2 linked regions of the Thioclava sp. GXIMD2076 genome follow. The protein of the gene in region 1 interacts with the protein of each later gene in a pairwise test. Links are inferred from orthologs where the notes say so. Each region holds a gene or a part of one and is shown on either strand. Other genes may lie near its edges.

Region 1 (3,292 bases):
TTGCCAGAAAGAACAGCGGGGACCACGGCATATCGAACAGGGCCAGCACTACCCGCGAGTTCAGGAGCTTCTGCACCGCGTCCAGGTCGGACAAGCCGAGGCTCGAGACGAGATCCTCGGGATTGAGGGCATTGCGGCGCAGGACGGCTGCGAAGACCCGCTCCTCGAGCCGGCCCATCAGACGTTTGGCCACGCGCGACATCAGGCGGGAGCGGACAAAATCCAGAAGGCCCATGACGGTGAAAAGAAAGACCACCAGCAGAAACAGGCTGGCAAGGGTCTCCTCGGCGCGTGATGCCAGAACCCTGTCATAGACCTGCAGCATGAACATCGGGCCGGTCATCATCAGGATGTTCACAAAAGCCGAGAACAGGCCGACGCTCAGGAACAGGCCCCATTCGCGCTTGCTTTCGTCATTCAGTCTTTTCTTGCCCAAAGGGGAGCGGCGGTCCGGCATGGGATACTCTCAGACAGTCGGAAACGAAAAACCGGCCCCACCAAAGATGAGGCCGGTTTTCATTTTTACCGCGAGGTGTTTCGGAACCTTTACCGTTAGGGTTGATCTAGATAAAAATCTAGCGGTTTCCGGTAATTGCCCCCAAGACATCGTTGATGATCTTCTCGGCGATATTGGGTTCACGCCGTTGCTGGACCGGGGCGTTCTGCGCATTCCACCCCGATGTCGTCGTGCCGTCGCTATTATAGGTCTGGCCGGCATAGGGCTGCGTCTGGGCCTGCCATTCGGACGGGTTGGCCATCGGCAACGGTTTCGCGGGCTGGCCTTTCTCGACCCGGGTCATGACCTCGTGCCAGATCTCGGCGGGCAGGCCGCCGCCGGTCACGCCGGTCAGGGGCTTGTTGTCGTCATTGCCCATCCAGACACCGGTCACATAGTCGTCGGTGAAGCCGATAAACCACGCATCGCGCGCCGACTGGGTGGTACCGGTCTTGCCCGCAACCTCATAGCCATCAAGCTTCGCGCGGTGGCCCGTACCCTGTTCTACCACGTTATGCATCATATAGATCAGCTTGCGTGCGGCATCTTCCGAGATCACCCGCTCGCCGATACCGCCACCCGAGGTGAAGATCGGCTCTTTGTCGCCTTTGATCCGCAGATCGGTCAGGCCGTAGGGCTTCACCGAAGAGCCCCCATTCAGGATGCCCGCATAGGCGCCGGTCATGTCGATCAGCGTCGATTCGGAGACCCCGAGCGCCAGTGCCGGACCTTTGGCGAGGTTATGCCCGAAGCCGAAATCCTCGGCCACTTTGCGCACCGCATCGCGGCCCACCTCTTCCTGCAGGCGTACCGTCGCCACATTGACCGAATGGGTCAGTGCGGTGGTCAACGTGATCGGACCGCGGAAGACACCTTTCTCGTAATTCTGGGGCGACCAGGGGCCGGAGCCCGGGACATTGATCGTCAGGGGCGTATCCTCGACGATGGTATCGGGCGTCATCCCCATATCCATCGCTGCCGCGTAGACGAAGGGCTTGAAGGTGGAGCCCGGTTGGCGCAACGCCATTGTCGCGCGGTTGAACGCGCCCGAGACTTTGGTCTGGCGTCCGCCGACCATGGCCCGCACCGCACCATCGGCGCTCATGACGATGACCGCAGCCTCGGCCGTCGAGCCGTCTTTTACCTTGGTGTCGAACACATCCTTCAGCGCCGTCTCGGCAGCGGTCTGGATGCGCTGGTCGAAGGTGGTATGGATGATCACATCCTCGGTCGTGTCATTCGACAGGAAGGGCGGGATGTCATCCATGACCCAATCGGCAAAGTAACCGCCCGCGCGTTTCTGTGCAGCTTCCGACAGGGTCGCGGGGTTGGCTTTGGCTTCCTTGTATTCCGCATCCGTCAGGAATTTCTGCTCGTGCATGAGCGACAGGACGGTGTCGGCCCGTGCCTGCGACCGCGCGAGATTATTGGTGGGGGCATAGCGGGTCGGGGCCTTCAATAGCCCTGCCAGCATCGCCGCCTGCTGCGGGTTCACATTGGCCGCCGAAATCCCGAAATACCGCTGGGCAGCGGCTTCGAAGCCGCGCGCGCCCGCACCGAGATAGGCGCGGTTGAGGTAGATCGTCAGGATATCGGATTTTGTATATTTGGCCTCGAGCGCCAGCGCATAGGGCACTTCCTTGATCTTGCGGGTCAGACCGCCCGACCGGCAGTCATCCTCGTATTCGCCTTCGTTCTTCCACGTCTTAGGATCATAGGGCACACCGAGGCACAGGAGCTTGGCAACCTGCTGGGTGATGGTCGAGCCACCATTGCCCGAGAAGGGGCCGCGCCCCTCGCTGAGGTTGATGCGGATGGCCGAAGCGATGCCGCGCGGGCTGACCCCGAAATGGTGATAGAAGCGGCGGTCCTCGGTGGCGACCACGGCCTCGCGCAGATAGGGCGAGACGTTTTGGGCGGTGATCTGCCCGCCAAAGGTCTCACCGCGCCATGCAAAGACGTCGTTATTTCGGTCGAGCATGGTAACCGAGCCGCGTGTGCGACCGTCCAGAAGCTGGGTCAGCGGGGGGAGGGTGCTGTAATAATAATAGACCGAAATCCCGAGAATGATGGCAATCACCGCCAGCACGCGCCATGTCGCCTTGAAGATCAGGCGACCGAAGAAGCCAAGGATGCCAAGAATGAACCCCAGGATCGGTCCATGCTTGCGCGGGGGCCGTTTGCGCGCCACTTTGGCGGGCTTTTTCGGAGGGGTTTTCTTCGGTCCAGGTTTGCCGCCGCCTGTGTAGCGTCGCTCCGCTACCAGCGGTTTGCGCGGGCCGCCATTATTTGCCATCTGCTCGTATCCGTTCTTGATCGTTCTGGCCAATTTACACGGATTGTTGGTCTTTGTGGAGGTTAGGGTTCTCACGATTCGGTATATTGCGTGATTAAAAAATATACTTACTGTCCAAAAAGTGTGCTTTGCCGGTTCGCTGGGCCACGGGAATGTGAGGCTGACGGCAAGGTTGCCTTGTAACATGCCTAAGTATTGGGCTTTGTGGCGGCATGCCGCCTATCGGTTCCGATAAGCGGAGCTGAGGAGACAGGAAGGAATCGAACGTGAAACTGATTATTGCAGCAATCAAGCCTTTCAAGCTCGAAGAGGTGCGTGAAGCGCTGACCTCCATCGGCGTGCGTGGCATGATGGTGACCGAAATCAAGGGTTTCGGCGCACAGTCCGGCCATACGGAAATCTATCGCGGTGCTGAATATGCGGTGAATTTCGTGCCGAAAGTGAAACTGGAAATCGTCGTGACGGATGGTCTTGCAGACGAGGTCGTTGATACGATTCTC
Region 2 (3,223 bases), 640 kb from region 1 along the record:
TCTGCCAAGCTGCGCGTCGCGCGCCGTCTTGACACGCCCGCAACCCCGGCTGACCGCACCATATTGGGCCTTCCGGCCCCCGTTCTGGACCCCGCGGCCAAGCCCGCCTCGCATAAACGGAGAGCCCGATGAGATCGCTGATCTATCTCGTAACCGCGCTTTGTGTCATGGGGCTGGCTTTCTGGGCGTATCGGGTGAACTATGACACGCAGGACAAGCGCGACGAGTTGCGTGCGCTCGACCGCGAGATCGCCTCGCTCAACGAGGGTCTGGGCGTGCTGAAGGCGGAATGGGCCTATCTCAACCGTCCTGACCGCCTGCGCGAGCTGGTGAACCTGAACTTCACCGATCTCCAGCTGCTGCCGCTACAGGCCGACCAGTTTGCGAGCGTGTCGGAAATTCCCTATCCCAATCCGGTCGAGATGGCCGATCCGGACGCACAGAAACAGCCGGATATCTTTGCTTTGAACGGGCAGGCACAAAAAGAAGGGCTCTAAGATGATCCGTATTCCGCTTCGTCCTCTGGCAAAGATCCTTCCGGCCCGTACCCGTGGCGAGAACCCCGACGCGATCGAACGCGAGAATACCCGCATCCGCTCCGAGGCTACCCGTGATCGCGCGCGCAAACGGGCCGAGGGCCGCCTTCTGGTCATGGGGCTGGCCTTTGTGGCCGTATTTACCGTTGTAGGCGTTCGGATGGGCACACTGGCTGCCTCCGAGCCCAAGGAGCCGCGCGCCGCGATCAATAACGGTATCCATGCACAGCGCGCCGATATCGTGGACCGTGAGGGCCGTGTCTTGGCCACCAATCTTGTGACCCATGCACTTTACGCCCAGCCGCCGATGATGGTGGATCCGGTGGGCACGGTCGACAAGCTGGTGAAGATCTTCCCCGATCTCGACCATGACCGGTTGATGAAGGATTTCACCGGCAGCCGTAAATTCGTCTGGATCAAGAAAAAGATCTCGCCCGAGCAGATGCAGGCCGTGCATGATATCGGCGAGCCGGGTCTGCTGTTCGGTCCGCGCGAGATGCGTCTTTATCCCAACGGGGCTGTGGCAGCCCATATCCTTGGCGGCTCGCGCTTTGGCGCCGAGGGCGTGAATTCGGCCGAGATCGTGGGGACGGCGGGCGTCGAGAAGGAATTCGACGGCTGGCTGCGTGATCCGGCCAATAATGGCGCGCCGCTGAAACTGTCGATCGATCTCACGATCCAGTCGGCGCTCGAGGAGATCCTCGATGGCGGCATGAAGCTGATGAATGCCAAGGGTGCGACCGCGATCCTGATGCAGGCCCATACCGGCCAGATCGTTGCCATGGCGAGCCTGCCCGATTTCGACCCGAACAAACGCCCGCGTCCGCTGACCACGGGCGATGCTTCCGACAGCCCGCTCTTCAACCGCGCGGTGCAGGGGCTTTACGAGCTTGGCTCGACCTTCAAGATCTTTGCCGTGGCGCAGGCGCTGCAGATGGGGCTGGTCACGCCCAACACCATCGTCGACAGCCAGTCGCCCATGCGCATCGGCCGCTTCAAGATCCGTGATTTCCACAATTACGGCGCGCATCTGTCGGTGATCGATGTCATCAAGCACAGCTCGAACGTGGGCACCGCCCATATCGTCGAGATGTTCGGCCCCGAAAAGCAGAAAGAGTTCCTTGGCAAGCTGGGCTTCCTCAAGCCCACCTCGGTCGAGCTGATCGAGGCCGAGACCGGCCAGCCGCAGCTGCCGCCGAAATGGACCGATGTCTCGGCCATGACCATCGGCTATGGTCACGGTCTGGCCGCAAGCCCGCTGCATCTGGCGGCCGCCTATGCCACCATCGCCAATCACGGCATCCGTGTGGAGCCCACGCTTCTGGCTGGGGTGAACAAGGGCCATGGCGAGCGCGTGATGAGCGATCAGGTCGCCAAGGAGGCGCTTGCCTTGATGCGCATCGTGGTGACGCGCGGCACGGCGTCTTACGGCAATGTCAAAGGCTATGAGGTGGGGGGCAAAACCGGCACTGCCGATAAGGTGAAACCCACGGGCGGCTATTATGATGACAAGGTCATCGCGACCTTCGCCGGTGTCTTCCCGATTTCCGATCCGCAATATGTATTGGTGCTGACGCTCGACGAGCCTTCTGATAATTCCGGCTCCATTCCGCGCCGCACCGCCGGCTGGACCGCTGTGCCTGTCGCCGCCGAAGTGATCCGCCGTGTGGCGCCGCTTCTGGGCCTGCGCCCGCATGCGGCTGTTGACGAGCTTGCGGGCATCAATGTCGCGAAAGACCCCAACAACAAGACTGTGGCGGATGAGTGATCCCGCTATCGCGGCGCTGCGAGCGAGCGGGGCGCCGGTGGTCGGAATTTGCCGATCGGATCCTTTGCCGCGGGGCTGATGCGTTGACCTTTTCTGCCGGCCCGCGATAAATGGGATAGACGTTCGGGGCTATGTCCCCGAGACCGTATCATGGCCCTTGTCCCGAGCGGCCGGATTTGAAACAGAAAGCCATCATCATGCCGACAGATCTGCCGCAATCGAGCCTGAACGCATTGGGTCTGACCCCCAGTTCCGGTGCGGATCGCCAGATCACGGGCCTGTCGGTAGATAGCCGTCAGGTGAAGGCAGGCCATCTGTTTGCGGCCCTTCCGGGCACCAAGGTGCATGGGGCCGAATTTGTGCCCACGGCGCTTGCCAAGGGCGCTGTGGCCATCCTGACCGACCGCGCAGGCGCCACGCAGATCCACGATGCCGTGGCACAGGCCGGGGCCGCGCTGGTTGTGGCCGAAGACCCCCGACAGGCGCTGGCCTATGCGGCGGCGCTGTTCTTCGGGGCACAGCCCGCAACGATGATCGCGGTCACCGGCACCAATGGCAAAACGAGTGTGGCCACCTTCACCCGCCAGATCTGGCAGGTTCTGGGCTATGAGGCGGCTAATATCGGCACAACCGGCGTCGAGGGGGCCTATAGCGCGCCCTCCAACCACACCACGCCCGAACCCATCACCCTGCATCGGCTTCTGGGCGATATGGCGCACGCGGGGATCACCCATGCCGCGATGGAGGCATCTTCCCACGGGCTGGCGCAGAAACGGCTCGACGGGGTGGTGCTGAAAGCTGCGGCCTTCACCAATTTCACGCAGGACCATCTCGATTACCACGCGACATTCGAGGAATATTTCGCGGCCAAGGCGGGGCTCTTTGCGCGTGTGCTGCCCGATGACGGCGTGGCGGTGAT

The links.
Region 2: the proteins of WDB91_RS05060 (region 1) and WDB91_RS08295 interact in binary tests that used the Escherichia coli proteins (3 or more experiments, as listed by UniProt). The link is inferred for Thioclava sp. GXIMD2076 from one-to-one orthologs.

What each region holds. Positions count from the first base shown.
Region 1 is NZ_CP149932.1:1,029,253-1,032,544, forward strand. Bases 185-3,154 are described here. They hold WDB91_RS05060 (transglycosylase domain-containing protein), read right to left. Parts: upstream 2,793-3,154; coding sequence 576-2,792; downstream 185-575. Other genes in these bases: WDB91_RS05055 (type I secretion system permease/ATPase), read right to left, coding at 185-457; WDB91_RS05065 (P-II family nitrogen regulator), read left to right, coding at 3,059-3,154. In the rest of the region: more of WDB91_RS05055, read right to left, coding at 1-184; more of WDB91_RS05065, read left to right, coding at 3,155-3,292. UniProt on the Escherichia coli protein: Cell wall formation. Synthesis of cross-linked peptidoglycan from the lipid intermediates.
Region 2 is NZ_CP149932.1:1,664,891-1,668,113, forward strand. What follows is about bases 1-2,901. They hold WDB91_RS08295 (penicillin-binding protein 2), read left to right. Parts: upstream 1-498; coding sequence 499-2,304; downstream 2,305-2,901. Other genes in these bases: rsmH (16S rRNA (cytosine(1402)-N(4))-methyltransferase RsmH), read left to right, coding at 1-132; WDB91_RS08290 (cell division protein FtsL), read left to right, coding at 129-497; WDB91_RS08300 (UDP-N-acetylmuramoyl-L-alanyl-D-glutamate--2,6-diaminopimelate ligase), read left to right, coding at 2,502-2,901. Outside these bases: more of WDB91_RS08300, read left to right, coding at 2,902-3,223. UniProt on the Escherichia coli protein: Essential cell division protein that catalyzes cross-linking of the peptidoglycan cell wall at the division septum. Required for localization of FtsN.